Regions from separate parts of the Nocardioides albertanoniae genome, predicted to be linked through region 2. Evidence: riboswitches for the same ligand, from Rfam matches in the RefSeq annotation. Region 2 holds a riboswitch; the other holds the start of a gene.
The links. Region 2 has a riboswitch for cobalamin ahead of FB381_RS07440 (VWA domain-containing protein). Riboswitches for the same ligand answer to the same signal wherever they lie in the genome.
Positions count from the first base shown of each region.

Region 1: linked by a shared signal. The riboswitch ahead of FB381_RS17115 (prenyltransferase/squalene oxidase repeat-containing protein) and the one ahead of FB381_RS07440 (VWA domain-containing protein) in region 2 are both predicted to bind cobalamin.

Region 1 is NZ_VFOV01000001.1:3,568,916-3,578,613, forward strand. It holds gene FB381_RS17100 (ABC transporter ATP-binding protein) at 1-445, opposite strand, end outside; gene FB381_RS17105 (CbiQ family ECF transporter T component) at 442-1,563, opposite strand; gene FB381_RS17110 (hypothetical protein) at 1,560-2,198, opposite strand; gene FB381_RS17115 (prenyltransferase/squalene oxidase repeat-containing protein) at 2,192-3,280, opposite strand; cobalamin riboswitch at 3,344-3,480, opposite strand; gene FB381_RS17120 (NYN domain-containing protein) at 3,528-4,283, opposite strand; gene gatB (Asp-tRNA(Asn)/Glu-tRNA(Gln) amidotransferase subunit GatB) at 4,413-5,921, opposite strand; gene gatA (Asp-tRNA(Asn)/Glu-tRNA(Gln) amidotransferase subunit GatA) at 5,918-7,417, opposite strand; gene gatC (Asp-tRNA(Asn)/Glu-tRNA(Gln) amidotransferase subunit GatC) at 7,414-7,713, opposite strand; gene FB381_RS17140 (SigE family RNA polymerase sigma factor) at 7,854-8,363, shown strand; gene FB381_RS17145 (hypothetical protein) at 8,360-9,478, shown strand; gene ligA (NAD-dependent DNA ligase LigA) at 9,488-9,698, opposite strand, start outside.
Region 2 is NZ_VFOV01000001.1:1,550,632-1,560,329, forward strand. It holds gene FB381_RS07400 (hypothetical protein) at 1-312, opposite strand, end outside; gene FB381_RS07405 (hypothetical protein) at 404-1,024, opposite strand; gene FB381_RS07410 (hypothetical protein) at 1,063-1,716, opposite strand; gene FB381_RS07415 (PucR-like N-terminal domain-containing protein) at 2,121-3,353, shown strand; gene FB381_RS07420 (13E12 repeat family protein) at 3,699-4,865, shown strand; gene FB381_RS07425 (HAD family hydrolase) at 5,049-5,321, shown strand; gene cbiE (precorrin-6y C5,15-methyltransferase (decarboxylating) subunit CbiE) at 5,326-6,771, opposite strand; cobalamin riboswitch at 6,822-6,974, shown strand; gene FB381_RS07440 (VWA domain-containing protein) at 6,999-9,170, shown strand; gene cobO (cob(I)yrinic acid a,c-diamide adenosyltransferase) at 9,170-9,698, shown strand, end outside.

The DNA of each region.
Region 1 (9,698 bases), 2.0 Mb from region 2:
GCTGCTGCTGCCCGCCCGAGAGCTCGCGCAGAGAGCGCTGCCGCAGGTCGGCGATGCCGAGCAGGTCGAGCGTCTCCTCCACCCGCCGCCGCATCGTCGCGGGCGGGAGGCCCAGCTGCTCCATCCCGTAGGCCAGCTCCTCCTCGACCGTGTCGGTGACGAAACCGGCCACCGGGTCCTGCCCGACATAGCCGATCGTCCCGGCGCGCTCGCGCGGCGGCGTACGGATGAACGAGACGCCTTCGAGCAGGAGGTCGCCGTCGAGCTCGCCGCCGGAGAAGCGCGGCACCAGGCCGGCGACGACGCCGAGCAGGGTCGACTTGCCGGAACCGGTCGGACCGGAGACGACCAGCAGCTCACCCTCCTCGATGGTGAGGTCGACGTCCTTGAGCACATGCTCGGACGAGTCCGGCGGGGTGAACGTGATCCCTCGCAGCTCGATCATGCGACCAGCTCCTCTCGAGCCGTCCGGGGATGCGTCGCCGGGGCGGGCGCGGTGACGGCGGGGACGATCCCGACCAGGACGCCGGCCATCGCGGCCAACGAGACGACCGGGGCCGTGCTGACGCCGGGGAAGGCGACCGAGACCTGATAGCGGGCGACCCACCAGCCCGCGAGCACCACCAGCAGACCGCTCGAGGCGACCACGACCTCCGGCCAGCGCCATCGGTCGGGTCGGTAGACCGTGCGGGTGACCCGGCGCCCGGCCAGGCTGAGCCCGCCGACCGCAGCACCGACGCCGAGCACCAGCATCGTGACCGCGAGCCAGCCCGGCGTGGTGCCGTCGAGCACCGCGTAGACGCCGACGCAGAGGCCGACGAGCGAGACCAGCATGAGGGTGGAGGTGACCCGACGTGCGCCGGCGCCGACATCGGCGGTGCGCCCGTAGCCTCGGGTGTCCATCCCCGCGGCCAGCGCCATCGACCGCTCCAGCGCGTCTTCGAGCACCGGCACCAGGAAGCGGCGCAGCCGCTTCACCCGAGACGTCGCCCCGGCCCGCAGACGCTGCGCGGCCCGCACCCGCTGCACCGACTCGGCCAGCTGCGGCAGCACGGTCACGGCGACCACGACAGCGGTGCCGATCTCGTAGAGCGCCGGCGGCAGCGACCGCAGCAACCGCTTCGGGTTGGCCAGGGCGTTGGCCGCGCCGACGCAGACGACGATCACGCCCAGCCGCATCCCGTCGTAGAGGCCGGCGAGCAGCGCTTCACGAGTGAGCGGCCCCAGCAACCGAATCCCCAGGACCCACTCGGGCAGCGGGATCTCGGGCAGATCGATGAGCACGTGACCCGGCACCGCGCCCAGCAGCACCCGGAACAGCACCCGGGTCGCCACGATGAACAGCGCGAAGCCGACATAGAGGCGGAACGCCTTCGCCCACGGCTGCTCACCCCGGCGGGCCATGACCACGACCGTCACCACCCCCACCAGGAGCAGGAGGAGCAGCGGGTTGGTCGTGAAGGAAGCGTACGCCGCCAGCCCGATCGCCCACACCCACCAGGCGACGGGGTGCAGGTCACGCGGCAGGCGCGCGACGGCGGCGGTGCGGATCACGGTGGTCATCGTCGGCGCCACCACACGACTCCGGCGGCGGCGAACAGCGCGAGGATCCCGGTCGGGGCGACCCAGGCGGGGAGCGGCTTCGGCGAGCTCTGCTCCGATTCCGGCTCGGATTCGGCGGCGTCATCCGGAGATAACTCCGGCGACGGGCTTGAGGGCGCCCCCACAGCACTCCCAAGCTCCGTCGCCGGAGCGGTAACGACATTGTCGTCTATCCACGTGAACGCAACACCCTGCCCGGAGGTCACGGCTATTTCGGTAACATTTCTGGAGGCGTAGCTCCAGGCCCCGGATTCGTCGGTGACCCACAGCGACCAGTAGGCGTCTGCGGGCGGCATCTGAGCGCATCCGGCCGCCTTCGGACGCTCGTCGACCCGGCACACGACACTGGGCATCGAGGTCACGAACGTGAGCCGATGCCCCGCTTTCTCGAACACGTCGGCACCGGTGTCGCCCTCCTCGGGCCGCACGCAGTCGACCTCCGGAGCCCCACCCAGCGCACGGGGCTCGACGACCACGGTGACGCCGTCGCACGCGTCGGCGGTCGACGCCGCGGCCGGCGGGAGGGCCGGAGAGAAGAAGAGTGCGGTGGCCCCGGCGAGAACCGCCAGGGCCACCAGCGAACGCACGCTCAGCACGAGCTCTTCTCGGTCGCGCCCTTGGGCAGCTGCTCGAGGGAGGGCAGCGCCTGCGCAGCCGCGAGACGATACATCCCCTCGGACTCCTTGGTCAGACCCTTCTCGTTGCCGTCGGTCAGCGCCGCGTCGTCGAACGCGACCGCGCCGGCGTCGTCACCGCAGGTCACGACGTGCTCGGCGACCCACGTGGCCGCCTTCTCGGCGGCCGCGTCCTCGTCGGCCTCGGCCAACGCCCAGCCGGCCAGGCCGGTGGAGTTGGAGTTGGGCACGTTTCCCGTGGCCGAGCTGAACGAGCCGTCCTTGGCCTGGGTCGACGTCAGCCAACGTACGCCGGCGGCGGCTGCCTTCTCGGCCTCGGTGGAGTCGACCTCCTGGAGGGCGAGCACGGCGAACGCGGTGGCGTCGACGTCGGGCACCGCCTTCGGGTCGGCGTCGCAGCCCTGGTCGGCCGCGGCGGGGTCGGGTGCGAACGTGATCCGGAACCAGCCGTCGGAGCACTGCTGCTCACCCAGGAAGTCGGCGGCGGCCTTCGCCTTGGCCGACTCGGCCTCGCCCAGCGCCATCACGGCGTAGGACTGCCCGATGGTGTTGGCGTAGTCGGCCGCCTTCTTGTTCTTCGGGTCGAGCTCGTCGGCGATGCGACCCGTCTCGGAGACGGCCTGTTCGAGCTGTTCGAGCAGCCCGGAGTCGGCCACGTCGGCCTCCTGCTGGAGCACCAGCGCCTTCGCGGTCGACCCGGCCGAGGTGACGGTGCCGAAACCGGGGCTGGTGTAGGCCTTCTGGTTCTTGGTGACCGCCTTGGCGATCGTCTCGACGTCGGCGTCGTGGCCGTCGACCTGAGCCAGCGCGATCCCGATGTCGGCGCTGAGACCGAAGTCGTCGGTACCGTACTGCGCGTTGCGGGCCACGCCGTCGGGCGCCTGCGCGACGAGCCAGTCGGCCACGCTCGCGGCCGTCTTGGTGTCGTACGCCTTCTCGTCTGCGCCGTCGGCACCGTCTGCGTCCTCGCCGCCGCAGGCGGCCAGCGACAGCGCGCTCAGCGCGACGAGAGCGGCGATGCCGCCCCTGATGGTCTTGTTCATGGTTCCTTCCCGCTGTAAGGGCGGGAGGCGCGGGGCCGACCCGCTGCGTTCCACGACAGCGACTGGTCAGACACGGCCGCGGCAGGTGCTCCGGCTCGCTCGGGCGGTCTCGATCGAGACGATCTCGATGGCCCGGGCCTACGGTTGCGGGTCAGCGCCGGGATTCGACCGGCTTCCCCCACCACGGCGTGTGTGGATGGTGCTCTGAGTTATCGGACCAATCCTACGGCGGCCAGGCGGACGTACGTCACTTCCTGACGTTGCGACGGTCGCCGACCGCGATCGCCGAGGTGCCCTCGTCCTTGAGCTCGAAGAGGTCGATCGCCTTGATGAGCTTGGTCCACGTGGAGTAGCCGTAGTTGCGGGGGTCCTCGGAGGACTGGTTGCGGATGCGGGAGACGACGGTGCCGACCAGTGCCCAGCCGTCGTCGTCGGCGGCAGCGTCGATGGAGTTGCGCAGCAGCTGGATCAGGCGTGCGTTGCCCTTGAGCGCCTGCCCGGTGGTCGCCGAGGACCGCTTGCGCGTGCGGCCCTCGCCGTTGGCGGCCTCGGTCTCCTCGTCGGCGTCGCCGCCGAGCTTCTCCACCACGGTGAACCGGGTGCAGGCGCTCTTGAACGGCGCCGGCGTCTTCTCCCGGCCGTAGCCGTAGACGGCCTGCCCCTTCTCCCGCAGGTAGTGCACCAGCGGCGTGAAGTCGGAGTCGGAGGAAACCAGCGCGAACGCATCCGGAGTGGCCGCGTGCAGCAGCTCGACCGCGTCGATGGCGAGCGCCATGTCGGAGGCGTTCTTGTGCGCAGTCAGGTCGAACTGCTGCATCGGCCGGATCGCGGCGTCGTGCAGCTCCCCGATCCACCCCTTGAGCTCGGGCTTGGTCCAGTTGCCGTACGCCCTCCGGATCGTCACCTCACCGTATTCGGCCAGGTCGTTGAGGATCGCGTCGATCTTGGCCGCGGGCGCGTTGTCGGCGTCGATGAGCAGGGCGATACGGAAGGGCTCGGTCACGGCGGACAGTCTGCCAGTGCCACACACCGTCGAGTCGGCTCATCCTGACCAAAACCATCGCCGAGTCGGCGCGTTAGAACGCGCCGACTCGGCGGGTTGGGTTGTCAGGACGAGCCGACTCGGCGTACGTCAGGCGAGCTTCTCCAGGATCAGCTCGCGCACGCGCTTGGCGTCGGCCTTGCCACCGGTCGCCTTCATGACCGCGCCGATGAGCGCACCGGCCGCGGCCTGGTTGCCGCCACGGATCTTGTCGGCGACCGCGGGCTGGGCGGCGATGGCGTCGTCGACCGCCGCACCGAGCTCGCCGTCGTCGGAGACGACGGCGAGACCACGGGCGTCGATGATCTCGGCGACGGTGCCCTCACCGGCGACGAGGCCCTCGAAGACCTGGCGCGCCAGCTTGTCGGTCAGCGTCTTGGCGTCGACCAGCTTCTGCACCTCGGCGACCTGAGCAGGCGTGACACCGAGCTCGGCGAGCTCGACACCGCGGTCGTTGGCCGATCGAGAGAGCTCGGCCATCCACCACTTGCGCGCGGCCTGCGCCGAGGCTCCGGCTGCGACCGTCTCCTCGATCAGCACCATCGCGCCGGCGGCCCACACGTCGCGCATCTCCAGGTCGGAGTAGCCCCAGGCGGCCTGCAGCCGAGCCCGCTTGACGGCGGGCGGCTCGGGCAGCGTGCCGCGGAGCTCCTCGACCCACTCGCGCGAGGGAGCGACCGGCACCAGGTCGGGCTCGGGGAAGTAGCGGTAGTCGTCGGCGTCCGACTTCGGCCGGCCGGCCGAGGTGGTGCCGGTGTCCTCGTGGAAGTGGCGGGTCTCCTGGAAGATCGCCTCCCCCGCGTCGAGGATCCCGGCGTGGCGCGACATCTCGAAGCGCATCGCCCGCTCGACCGAGCGCAGCGAGTTGACGTTCTTCGTCTCGGTGCGGGTGCCGAGATCGTCGGAGCCCTTGGGAGACAGCGACAGGTTGACGTCGCAGCGCATCGAACCCTGGTCCATGCGTACGTCGGAGACACCCAGACCCAGCAGGATCTCGCGCAGCGCGGCGACGTACGCCCTGGCCACGAGCGGTGCCTTGGCACCGGCGCCGGTGATCGGGCGGGTCACGATCTCGATCAGCGGGATGCCGGCGCGGTTGTAGTCGACCAGCGAGTAGTCGGCCCCGTGGATGCGACCGGTGGCGCCACCGATGTGGGTGGTCTTGCCGGTGTCCTCCTCCATGTGGGCGCGCTCGATGTCGACCCGGAAGGTCTCCCCCTCCACCTCGACGTCGAGGTAGCCGTCGTAGACGATCGGCTCGTCGTACTGGCTGGTCTGGAAGTTCTTCGGCATGTCCGGGTAGAAGTAGTTCTTCCGGGCGAACCGGCACCACTCCGCGATCGAGCCGTTGAGCGCGAGGCCGATCCGGATCGCGCTCTCCACCGCCTTGGCGTTCACGACCGGCATCGCGCCGGGCAGGCCGAGGCAGGTCGGGCAGACCTGGGTGTTGGGCTCGCCGCCGAACGTCGCCGGGCAGCCGCAGAACATCTTGGTGTTGGTGTTGAGCTCGACGTGCACCTCGAGCCCGAAGGCCGGGTCGTAGCGCTCCAGCACCTCGTCGAAGTCGACGAGGTCCGCGGCATCGGTCGCGGCGGTCATCGGGCCACCTCCAGCTTGTCGATCGAGAGCACCGAGCCGACGGCCGCCTCCAGGGCGGCACCGACGCGGTAGAGACGGGCGTCTTCGAGGACGGGCGCCAGCAGCTGCACGCCGACGGGCAGGCCGTCGTCGTCGGAGACACCGGCCGGGACGGAGATGCCCGGCGTGCCGGCCAGGTTGGCGGGGATCGTGGCCAGGTCCTGCATGTACATCGCCAGCGGGTCGTCGAGCTTCGCGCCCAGCGGGAACGCCGTCGACGGCGAGGTCGGGCTGACCAGCACGTCGACCTGCTCGAAGGCCTTCTTGAAGTCTTCGATGATCAGGGTGCGGATCTTCTGCGCCTGGCCGTAGTAGGCGTCGTAGTAGCCGCTGCTCAGCGCGTAGGTGCCGAGGATGATGCGGCGCTTGACCTCGTCACCGAACCCGGCGTCGCGGCTGGCCTTCATGACGGCCTCGGCGGACGGGGTCTTGCCGTCGGGCGTGACCCGCAGCCCGTAGCGCATCGCGTCGAACTTGGCCAGGTTGGAGGAGCACTCGGCCGGCAGGATCAGGTAGTAGGCCGCCATGGCGTGCTCGAAGCTCGGGGTGGAGACCTCGACGACCTCGGCGCCCAGCTTGGTGAGCAGGTCGACCGACTCGTCGAACTTGGCCATCACGTCGGGCGCCCAGCCCTCGCCCGCAAGCTCCTTGATGACGCCGACCTTGACGCCCTTGAGGTCACCGGTCGCGCCCTGGCGAGCCGCGTCGACGAGCCCGGTCACCGGGGTCGTCGTGGAGGTGGAGTCGAGCGGGTCGTGACCGCCGATGAGCTCGTGCAGCAGCGCCGAGTCGAGCACGGTGCGGGTCACCGGGCCGACCTGGTCGAGCGAGTTGGCCAGGGCGACCAGGCCGTAGCGCGAGACCGAGCCGTAGGTCGGCTTCACACCGACGGTGCCGGTCACCGCACCCGGCTGACGGATCGAGCCGCCGGTGTCGGTGCCGAGCGCCAGCGGCGCCTCGAAGGCGGCCACGGCGGCCGCCGAGCCACCACCCGAGCCGCCGGGGATCCGGTCGAGCTTCCACGGGTTGCGCGTCGGGCCGTACGCCGAGTGCTCGGTGGAGGAGCCCATCGCGAACTCGTCCATGTTGGTCTTGCCGAGGATCGGCAGGCCGGCGTTCTTGATCTTCGTGACCACGGTCGCGTCGTAGGGCGGGATCCAGCCCTCGAGCATCTTGGAGCCGCAGGTGGTCGGCAGGCCGGTGGTGGTCAGCACGTCCTTGACCGCGATCGGTACGCCGTCGAGAGCATGCAGCAGCTCGCCGTCGGCCCGGCGCGCGTCAGACGCGGCGGCCTGAGCGAGCGCACCCTCGGTGTCGACGTGGAGGAAGGCGTGCACGTCACCGTCGACTGCGGAGATCCGGTCGATGTGTGCCTGGGTCAGCTCGACCGAGGTGGTCTCCCCCGCGGCCAGAGCCTCGGAGAGCTCGGCGGCGGTCTTCTGGATCAGCTCGCTCACTGCTCGTCCCCCAGGATCTGCGGCACCGAGAAACGCTGCTCCTCGACGGCGGGCGCCCCGGAGAGCGCCTGCTCCGGCGTCAGGCTGGGCGTGACGACGTCCTCACGGAAGACGTTGGTCAGCGGAAGCGGGTGGGAGGTGGCAGGCACGTCGTCGCCGGCAAGCCCCTGGATCGAGGCGACGGACTCGAGGATCACCTGCAGCTGTGGGGCAAGGTGATCGAGCTCGGCGTCGCTGAGGTCGATGCGGGCGAGGTCGGCCAGGTGCGCGACCTCGTCGCGGGTGATTTCTGGCATGTCGCACATCCTAGGCGGCAGCGCCCCCAACTCTCACCTCGGCCGGGCCCGGTTCGGCGGAGTTTCCCGCTCGTCCAACCGATCGGTGGTCCCACCGCGTCCTCATCCCTGACAATCGGCTCGAGAGATCGGATGGATCGATGGCGAGACCGCCAACCCAGCAGCAGTTCGACGAGTTCGCCCAGGTCGCCTGGCCGCGGCTCTATCGGACTGCCTACCTGCTCGTCGGCGACCACGCCAGCGCGGAGGATCTCGTCCAGACGGCGCTGGCCAAGACCTTCGGCAGCTGGGGCCGGGTGCGCACGCTCGAAGCCGCCCCCGCCTACGCCCGGCAGGTGCTGTTCAACACCGCGATGACCTGGTTCCGGAAGGCGTCGTGGAACCGCGAGCACCCCACCGAGGTGCTCCCCGACCCCGGCCACGAGAGCGACCCGACCACCCGCTCGGTGCTCCTCGACGCGGTCGCCGCGCTGCCGCCGCGCCAGCGCGCCGTCGTGGTCCTCCGCTTCTACGAGGACCTCGACGTACGCCGCACCGCGGCCCTCCTCGGCTGCTCGGAGGGCACGGTGAAGAGCCAGACCTCCTCCGCCCTCGACAAGCTCCGCACGATCCTCGGCGACCCGACCCTCACCCTGGAGGTGACCCAGTGACCGACAACGACCTGCGTACGCTGCTCCGCGACGCCGCCGACGAGGTGGCTGTTCCTCGCCTGGCCACCGACGAGCTCCACCTCCGCACCCGCACCATCAGCCGCCGCAGACGAGCACGCTGGGGGGCCGGAGCCGCAGCCGTGGCGATGGCCGGCGTGCTCGGGGCGTACGCCCTGAGCGGATCGCTCCGCGGCGACGAGCCCCACATCGCCGCCGCCGTGGGCGACCCCCGCGGCTGGGCGGTCGCCGAGGGCGCCAGCGTCCACTTCGGCGACGGGAGCGTGGTGACCTACGGCGGCTCCGTGAACGACCTGCGCTACACGTCGGTCGGCATGCTGGCACGCAGCACGCAGTCCAACACACGCCTGTCGCTGATCACGACGGCCGGCGTCGAACCGCTCGACCTCGGTGACGTGAGCGACCGGCTGATCGGCACCGCCCCCGACTCCCCCTATGTCTCCTGGACGGTCGCGGACGGTGACGGCTGGCTGGTGCGCGTCGTCGACCTCGGCACCGGCGAGAAGGTCGCCGACGTCCCGATCACCGGGAAGTACACCTGGGCCGGCTGGAAGACACCGCCGGTCGCCGTCGACGGCGAGCACGCCTACGTCGCTCTCGACGACCGCACCCTCGACGTCGACTGGCGCGCCGGGCGGGTCTCCACCTCCAAGGGGCTCCCGGGCAGCTACACCACCGAGGTGATCGACGGCCGGGCGGTGACTCAGGACGCCCGTGGCACGACTCAGCGGGTCGTCGAGGTCGCCACGGGCGAGGTGCTCCTGACCGTCCACTCCTCCGACTTCCCTGCCGACCTGGTCAGGCTCAAGCTCTCCCCCGACGGCAACCGTGCCCTGGCAACGCCCTACGTGACGTGCGACGAGAACGACGAGTGCCGCTACGACATGGCGACCGCACCGATCTACGACCTCGCTCAGGGCACCGAGACCGCGGTCGCGCTCGACGACCGGATCGGCTGGACCCCCGAGGGGCACCTGATCCGCGTCGCCGGGACGAAGGTGGAGGTCTGCGACGAGGTCGGTCAGGAGTGCGCCGATGCGCCGATCACGCTGAAGAAGCGCGTCGACACGATCAGCGGGACGATGAACCAGTCCTGACCGCTCGCCTCAGAGTCCGTCCGGACCGCTCTCCAGCAGCACCTTGAACGCTGCCTCGTCGAGGATCGTCAGGCCGAGCTCTTCGGCCTTGGCGGCCTTGGAGCCGGCGCTCTCGCCGACCACGACGTAGTCGGTCTTCTTGGAGACCGAGCCGGACGCCTTGCCGCCGCGGCTGATGATCGCCTCCTTGGCACCATCGCGGGAGAAGTCGTCGAGGGAG
Region 2 (9,698 bases):
GGTGTCGCCGAAGATCGAATTGAAGCAACCGCCGTCGACAAGTTGGTTCAAAGTGATGGCGCTCGTCCCGAATGGTCTACTGAGACCGGGGTCGGTGAGGGAGCCCTGCAGGTCGAACTGTTCGCAGATGAACGTCTGACCGGCGTCGTCGAACGTGAAGGCGACGTCGTTGCCGATCATCACCGTGGCAGGCACACCGTGTGGCGTGTAGGTGTTGGCCGAGGCCTGGGAAGGCGACGTGGCCGCAAGGGTGGCGATCGCGAGCGCCGCAGCGCCGATTCTGGCGAGCACTCGGTTGGACAGTTTTGTCATGACTGGCCTCCTGTGGGGATGAAATAGGGGTCTGTGTCGGCGGTCATTGGCACCGACACAGACCCCTGATGGGATGATCAGCTCCTGTCGATCACGGGTTGGTGATGGTCAGGCCCGCGGCCGTCCAGCTCCCGTCCACGGAGATGTGCTGACCCTTCGCGACGCCGAGGAGGGTGCAGACGAAGCCGACCGGGTCGTCGGAGATGACCAGGGTCGACGCGGTCGGCGTGAACACACCGGTCGAGTCGTCGAATTCGCCGGTGACGCCGCCCGCGACGTTGAAGTCGCAGCTGGCCGCCGAGACGGACGCAGTCACATCGCTGAGCGCGGCGGGCGAGACCGAGCCGACCTCCGCCCCGGTGATCGCGACGTCCCAGGCACCGGTCGGCTCGACGGTGGTGTCCCCGGCGATCGGGTTGGTGCAGCCACTGGACGTGAGGTCGTCGAGCGTGCCGGCGGAGTCACCGAAGGCCCGACTGGTGCCGGAAGCGGTGATGCTTCCCTCCAGGTCGAACACGTCGCAGGTCAGGGTCTGGCCGGCGTCGTCAGCGGTGAAGGCGACGGTGTCGCCGACGAAGGTGACCGGGTCCGGGCCGGTCGGCGTGTAGCCGTCGGCCGCCGCCTGGGCGGGTGCCGACATGGCCGCGACGGTGCCGACAGCGAGTGCTCCGGCGGCGAGACCGGTGAGCACGCGGTTGGTGATCTTCTTCATGGTGTTTCTCCTTGTGTGTTGGGTTGAGTCCGAGCGGTTCAAGCCAGACCCGCGCGGGGGTTGGAGATCTGAAGGTCGAGGGTGTTGTCGGAGCCCGGCACCAGGGCGTTGACCGGCACGGAGCCGAACGTCGGGAAGAAGCCGGGGATGTCGAGGAAGTTCAGCGGCGTGCAGCCGGTGAAGCTCCCGATCGTGTAGCTAGAGGTGACCCGGCCGCCGCCGTTGACGGTGAAGAACTCACCCTCGGGAGTGCTGGCGGTGATGGAGACGGGGTCGGCGGTGTGGCAGCGGCTGCCGACCGCGAGCGGCCACCAGACGCCGAACACCTTGGCCTCGACGTCGCTCAGCCTGATGTCGTACGCCACCGTCGAGGTCAGCGTCGACTTGCCGAGCTGGTCGGTGGGCACGATGGCGCCGGTGAGCTCGCCGACCTGGGTCATGGTGACCGTGGCGCGGGCCGGGATGCCGAAGACGTCGAAGCTCATCGTCTTCTGCGGGATGTCGAGGGAACCCCCGACGATGTGGCCGTTGGTGACGTCGAGCGTCGACTCGAGCACCGAGGGGCCCAGGTCCATCGAGGCGTCGACCTGGGCACCGATGTGCGTCGTACCGACGGCGTCGAAGTCGATGTCGAGCGTCGGGTTCTCAGCTGCTTGGGCAGCGGGTGCCCCCGTGAGCAACGCGGTGGCCACGAGAGCAGCGAAAGCCGTGGCGACCCACGTGCGGCGACGGGGTAGAGGCTGGGTTCTCACGATCTCCCCTTGCGGTATGGGATGGACGTGATCGAACCGAGCGTGGCCCGACCACAACTGCGATGACGTCACCATTGAGGGGGCTGCGAGCGATCGCTGACAAGCAGGTCGTGGCCGAGGAGACCGGGAGCGGGCCAAAACTGTCAGATGGGTGACAGTTTTGATTCGAAGAGCAAAAGTTGTGATGCCCATCACAACTTTTGCAGGTATTTGCGCGCACTGTCTCTGCGCCTCTGGACGCATGGGTCTGTGAGGTCCTTCACTGCTGATGGATGACGTCCCTCGTGCGGCTCCCCAGGTCGCGACTCAACGAGGGGCCGACGCGGAGGAGAGCTGTGACCCCGATGGCACGAAAGAAGACGGACACCTTCACCGGCACGATCCCGAGAAGGCCTCGCCCCACCCCACGCATCACCCTGTCGCCGCCGACCGACCCGATCGCCCGGGAGATCGTGGTGGCCTGCCGGCCACGGGCGCGCAAGCTGTCGCGTCGTATCGCCCATCGCATCTGCCACGAGGTGGACGCCTTCAGGGATCCGCGGGTGCACGACGTCATCGAGCAGGCGCTCGACGAGGCGGTCACCCTGTTCATCGACGCGATGTCGGGGGCGCCGGTGCGCGGCCACAGCGTCGCCGACGTCTATCGACACCTCGGCAGCCTGGAAGGGAGGGCCGGTCACAACCTCGACGCGATGCGGGCCGGGCACCACATCGCCACCCAGGAGTCGTGGCGGGAGATGACCGCGATCGCCCACGAGCTGCACCTGCCGATGACGATGGTGGGCTATCTGGCCGAGTCGCTCATGGACTACCAGTGCCAGCTGCTCGACCACGCGATGCACGGCTTCACCGAGCCCACCGCACCGGTCGACCCCCGGCTCGCGCTCCTCGCGGCGCTTCTCGGAGCCGCGCCGGTCGAGGGACTGGAGGTGCTCGCGGGGCGCGCCGGCTGGGCGCTCGCCGACCGCGTGGTCGTGGCGGTGATGCCGGGCGGATCGCTCTCGTCCGAGCTCAGCTCGCCGAGCTCACACCTGCTCGTCGGGTCGAGCCAGGGCGCCCTGATCGTGGTCGGACCCGCACGCGAGCTGCACGCTTGCGCCCAGGAGGTCGCCGCCGCGACCGACCACGCGATCGCGGTCACCTGGGAGGTGCGGCTCGAGGAGACCCAGGACGCCGTACGTTGGGGACTGCGAGCGCTCGCGCTGCTCTCCGAGCAGGTCATCCACGCCTCCGAGGACGGCATCGTCTGGTGCACGGCCTACCAGGCGGAGCTGTGGCTCCACGCCGACCCGACGCTGCGCCGCTTCACCGACGAGCAGCTGCTCGCACCCCTCCTGGACGAGACCCCCAAACGGCGCCTCGCGCTCGCCGAGACCATGCTGGTCTGGCTCCGCACCCGCCCCAGCGCCCCCATCGTCGCCGAGCAGCTCACCGTGCACGAGCAGACCGTGCGCCACCGCCTCAAGCGGATCAAGGAGATGTTCGGCCACCGCCTCAGCGACCCTGCTGAGGCCGTCGGTCTTCTCGCGGCGCTGGAGTCGACCACACCCCGCTGGCGTCGGGACCTCGCCAGCTGACGGACCTCGTTGGTCGAGCTTGCCAGACCTCCCTGCCGGAAACTTTCTACGACAGCGACTCGAGGGGCCGTCGACCCGTTCTGCACGGTCTTCTCGATGGACCCCGGAGTCAAGGACGGCCTACGGCCGCCGGCTACGCCGGCCGCTGACGCGGTCCTGGACACCGGGATCCATCGAGAAAAGATTTGGCTGTATATCGGGGCGACGGCCCGGGTGTGGCCGACACTTCATGTTGCTTCGCTGCCGCATCGAAAACCCTGTTTGACCTGGGGAAATAGGTAGATTTTGTGGGGTCGAGAGAGTAAAATCAGAGGTAGTTGGGACAGGCTTTGAGAGGGGCATCAGGTGAGTGTCGGACGCGGGATCGATCACTGGGGAAACAACCCCGGCGACTCGCTCACGGACACCTTGGACGCCGTCGACTCCTCCCTCGACCGGCTGCTCGCGTCGGACCCGATCTATTGGGATGTGAAGCAGAAGAAGACCGTCCTGGCGTGGCTGGAGAAGGTCGAGGCCCGGCAGGCCGCCCTTCGACTTCGAGTGCTCGCTTCTGCGGGTGACATCGCCGCCGAGACCGGCGACAAGGACGCCTCGGCGTGGATGCGTGCCGAGCTGCTCGTCGACAAAGGGACTGCTCGGACCCAGATCAAGCTCGCTGCGGGTGTAGCGACGTACGAGCTGGTCGCTGACGCCCTGGCGACCGGCGACGTCTCCCAGGTTAAAGCGCGGGTGATCACCAAGGCCCTCGCTGACATCGGAACCAACCCGGTCGCGACCACTGAAGACCTGGCTCTCGCGGAGAAGCTCCTGGTCGACTACGCGACCCGGCTGACCGCCAACGAGCTACGCATCATCGGCAAACGAATCCTGGCCGAGATCGACCCGGCCCGGTTCGAGGACGCCGAAGCCAAAGCACTCCTCGCCGAAGAAGAACGCGCCCACCAGAGAACAGCACTGCGGATCTGGGACAACCACGACGGGACAGTTGGCTTCGACGGGGTCCTCCCGGCCTCGGTCGGTTACCGGTTCAAGACCCAGGTCGAAGCCTGGGCCCAACCGCGCAAGCAACAGCTCGTCGAGAAAGGTTCTCCGCTGCCGCCCTGGGGGCGACTGATGGGCCAAGGGTTCGCGCGGCTGCTGGAGACCATCGACCCCGACGCGCTTCCCAGGCATGGCGGCGACGCAACCACGGTCAACGTGGTGATCTCCCTCGACGACCTCCGCAAAGACCTCGGCACCGCGACCCTCGGGTTCGACGACGTCAACGGCCCACGATCTCAGCGGCCGAGGCGCGGAAGATGGCCTGCAACGCCGCGATCATCCCCTGGGTCCTCGGCACCGACGGCCAGGTCCTCGACGCGGGACGTACGAGCAGGTTCTTCCAACCCATCCAGCGCAAGGCGCTCCGGTTACAGCAGAAGTGCTGCCGGGCAGAGGGGTGCGACATGCCGCCGGAGTGGTGCGACCCGCACCACCTGGACCCATGGTCAGCAGGTGGGAAGACCGATCTGAAGGACGGCGTCCTTCTCTGTCCACACCATCACCGACTGGCCCACGCGCCAGCCTTCACCCACGAGCGGTTTCCCGACGGCACGATCAGATTCACCCGCCGACCCTAGACGATCGACCCATGGGCTGACGTGTGTCCCGGCGTACGCGGCTTCGCCGGTCCGGAAGGATCGGCGCGACCGGCAGATCGGGCGGTTCATGGACTTCGTGCTGGTCCGGGAGGACTACGACCGGGCCAAGCCGCACCCGGAGCCCTATCTGGCCGGGTTGAGGCGGTTCGGTGCTACCGCGGAGGAGGCGTTGGTCGTCGAGGACGCCTCCCGAGGACTGGCTTCGGCGGTCGCCGCGGGCATCGACTGCGCGGTCGTACGCAACGAGTTCACCGCGGATCAGGACTTCTCGGCGGCCACCCATCGGATCGACAGCTTGGCCGAGGTGACGGGCATCGTCCGCGCGTGAGCTGCTACTCGGAGCGCTGAAAGGCCCACTGCACGACCGTGCGCTGGGGTGCCCAGCCGCGGAAGGTGCCGATCGAGTCGACGGACTCCACCGAGATCCGGGTCAGCTCGCCGCCGTGCTCGGCGTGCTGCTTCGTGAGGAGCTGCTCGGTCTCCAGGGTGACGCCATGGACGACGATCCGGCCGCCGGGTCGGAGCGCGGAGAGGCAGGCGTCGAGCACGCCGGGGCGGGTCGCGCCGCCGCCGATGAAGACAGCGTCGGGGGTGGGCAGGTCGGACAGCGCGTCGGGTGCGCGGCCTTCGACGACGCTCAGGCCGGGGGTGCCGAGGTGGACGGCGTTGCGGGTGATCCGGGCTGCCCGCTCGGGGTGGCTCTCGACGGCGGTCGTCGTGCACGTCGGGTGCGCCCGCATCCACTCGATGCCCACCGATCCGGCGCCGGCTCCGACGTCCCACAGGTGTTGCCCCGGGGCCGGGGCGAGACGCGCGAGGGCCGATGCCCGCAGGTCGCGCTTGGTCAGTTGACCGTCGTGCTCGAAGGCGTCGTCGGGCAGGCCGGCGACCCAGGTCGTGGGGAACGACTGTGTTGGTCTCGACACGCCTCCGCCCAGGGGCTCCGGCGGCTCGACCGACGGGCCCCCGTCGGGCAGGCCGGCGACCCAGGTCGTGGGGAACGACTGTGTTGGTCTCGACACGCCTCCGCCCAGGGGCTCCGGCGGCTCGACCGGCGGGTGGCCCCCGTCGAGCGGCTCCGGCGGTTCGACCGACGGGCCCCCGTCGGTTGAGCCGGACCCGCGAGGAACGAGCGGGTCCGTGTCGAAACCAACACGGTCGGCTTCACACTCGATCGCGACGATGTTGAGCTGCGGGGACGCGCCCGACCAGGTGGCGGCGGTGGCGGCGCGGGCGGTCTCCGTCTCTGCGCCCAGGTCACCCAGCACGGTCATCGTCGAAGCGTCGAAACCGGCGGTGACCAGCAATTTTGCGATCTTCTCCGGTGTCGAGCCGTCGGATGAGAGGGCGAGGATGCGGCGGCCGGGGGAGCGCTCGCGGGAGACCAGGGAGACGTCGCGGCCGACGAGGCTGACGACCGCGCACGACTCGGCCGCCCAGCCCATCCGGGCGCGGGCGAGGGCGACGGAGGAGACGGCCGGCTCGATGCGTACGGACTCACGCCCGAGGGCCGAGATCAGGGTCGTGCCGATGCCGGAGACCAGCGGGTCGCCGGAGGCGAGCGCGACGACCGAGGTGGTCGGCAGCGACTCGAGCAGAGCCGGCAGCCCCTCGCGCAACGGGCTCGGCCAGGGCTCGCGCCGCTGGCCGGCGACGTCGGGCACCATGTCGAGGTGGCGCTTGCCGCCGAGGAGCACGCCGGCGTCGCGGATCAGCCGCTGGTGGCGTACGGGAATCTCGTCCCAACCTCCGGCACCGATGCCCACGACGACGATCATGGGGCCAGAGGCTACAGTGACCGCACAGTCGCGAGGTGCCCCGACCGCCCAGCCGACGGATCCGTGCAGGAGCCGACGGTGACGGTGCGAAGGGAGAATCTGGGAAGCCGGTGAGAGTCCGGCACAGGCCCGCTGCGGTGAGTCGAGCCCCATCCGTGGGGCCTCGGCAAGTCCGAAGACCGGCCTCGCGACCATCCAGTCAATGCGATAGGGAGCGGGAGCCTCTCATGCCGGTGCACTACCCATTTTCTGCCGTCCTCGGCTGCCAGGCCGACTCTGCCGACGGGCTCGACGACATGGGCCTCGCGCTCGTGCTCACCACGATCTCCCCGGAGATCGGCGGCGTGCTCGTGCGCGGCGAGAAGGGCACGGCCAAGTCGACGGCCGTACGCGGCCTGGCGGCCGTGCTGCCCTCGATCTCGGTCTACGCGGGCGATCGGTTCTCGATCGACCCGGCCGACGGCTCCGCCGAGTCGCCCGACGGTCCGTTCGGCGCCGCTGCGGCCGTGGAGAGCCGGCCGGTGCGGCTGGTCGAGCTGCCCGTGGGGGCCAGCGAGGACCGGGTCGTCGGCTCGATCCACCTGGAGAGCGCGCTCTCGCGTGGAACCGTCGAGTTCGAGCCGGGGCTGCTCGCCCGCGCCCACCGTGGGCTGCTCTACGTCGACGAGGTCAACCTGCTCCACGACCACCTGGTCGACCTGCTGCTCGACGCCGCCGCGATGGGCCGGGTCTCGGTCGAGCGCGACGGCGTCTCCGTCTCGCACGCGGCGCGCTTCGTGCTGATCGGCACCATGAACCCCGAGGAGGGCGAGCTGCGCCCGCAGCTCCTCGACCGTTTCGGGCTCACCGTCGAGGTCGCGGCGCCGCGCGATCCTTCCCTCCGCGCCGAGGTCGTACGCCGCCGGATGGCCTTCGACCTCGACGCCGCCGCGTTCGCCGAGCGGTTCGGCCCGGGTGAGCGGGCGCTGACCGCGCGGATCGCCGAGGCGCGTGAGCTGGTCGGCAAGGTGCGTCTGACCGAGGCCGGGCTGCTCAAGATCGCCGAGGTGTGCGCCGCGTTCGAGGTCGACGGGCTGCGCGCCGACATCGTCACCGCCCGCACCGCGGTCGCCCACGCCGCCTGGGCAGGTCGCTCCGAGGTGACGCGTGCCGACATCCGGCGGGCCGCGCTGCTCGCCCTGCCGCACCGGCGCCGGCGCAACCCGTTCGACGCTCCCGGGCTCGACGAGGACCTGCTCGACCGGATCCTCGGCGACGACGAGCTGCCTCCTGAGCCGCCGGAGGGTGGGCCGGACGATGGCTCGGACGACGGCTCGGGTGACGACTCTGTTGGTCTCGACACGCCTCCGCCTAGCGGCTCCGACGGCTCAACCGACGGGGAAGACAGCTCCGACGGATCGGCCAGCGGGGACGACGGGTCCGACGGGGGAGAACCCCTGTCGGTCGAGCCCGCGAGCGAAGCGAGCGCCGAACCAGACGGCAACAGCGAGACCAACACAGACGCTCCCGCGGACGACCAGCCCCCAAACGAGCCCCAGGCTCCTTCAGGCGTCGCCCCCGAGTCCGTCACCTCCGCGGCTCAGGCCTACCGCCCCCGCCTGCTGACCGTGACCGGCCTCGGCACGGGCCGCACCGGCGGCCGGAGCAAGGCGATCGGCAGCAGCGGCCGCCGGATCGGCGCGACCGAGGGCGGCCGAGGCGGGCTGCACCTCGTCGAGACGCTCAAGGCCGCGGCAGGCAAGCAGGCCGCCCGGGGGCGTACGACCGGACGGGTCGAGCTGCGCACCGAAGACCTGCGCACGGCCATCCGCGAAGGTCGCGAGGCCAACCTGGTGCTCTTCTGCGTCGACGCGTCGGGCTCGATGGCCGCGCGCAAGCGGATGGCACAGGTGAAGGCGGCCGTGCTCTCGCTGCTGCTCGACGCCTACCGGCGTCGCGACAAGGTCGGGATGGTCACCTTCCGCGGCGAGGGCGCCGAGGTGGCGCTGCCGCCGACCGGGTCGGTCGACCTCGCGGCGGCCCGCCTCGACGAGATCCCCGCCGGGGGGCGTACGCCGCTGGCCGAAGGCCTTCTCGAGGCCGCCCGGGTGCTGCAGCGCGAGCAGCTGCGCGACCCCGACCTGCGGCCCTTGCTGGTGGTGGTCACCGACGGCCGCGCCAACTCGCGCACCCATGGGAAGGCTGCCGTGAAGCGCTCGCAGCAGGCCGCCGCGTACGTCGCCGGTCTGGGTGTCACCACCGTCGTCATCGACTCCGAGAGCGGCCCGATGCGGCTCGGGCTGGCGCGCGAGCTGGCCGGTCACCTGGGCGCCGAGCACGTGCCGGTCGCCGAGGTCAGCGCCGAGGCGTTGACGTCGGCCGTGCACGGATACACCACTGTTGGAAAGGGAGCAGCCTGATGCCGAAGGGACAGCCGCTCAACGTGCCCGACGACGGGCTCACCACGCGTCAGCGCCGCAACCGGCCGCTGGTGATGGTGCACACCGGGCCGGGCAAGGGGAAGTCGACCGCCGCGTTCGGGCTCGCGCTGCGCGGGTGGAACCAGGGCTGGCGGATCGGGGTCTTCCAGTTCGTGAAGTCGGCCAAGTGGCGCATCGGCGAGCAGACCGTGCTCGAGCGCCTGGGTGCTCTGCACGAGGAGACCGGCGAGGGCGGCCCGGTCGACTGGCACAAGATGGGCTCGGGCTGGTCGTGGTCGCGCAAGCAGGGCGACGCCGAGGATCACGCCGCCGCGGCCGCCGAGGGCTGGGCGGAGATCAAGCGTTGCCTGGCTGCGGAGACCTACGACCTGCTCGTGCTCGACGAGTTCACCTACCCGATCAAGTGGGGCTGGGTCTCCGCCGAGGAGGTCGCCTCCGAGCTCGCGGCGCGGCCCGGGCGCCAGCACGTCGTGATCACCGGGCGTGACGCCGACCCGGCGCTGCTCG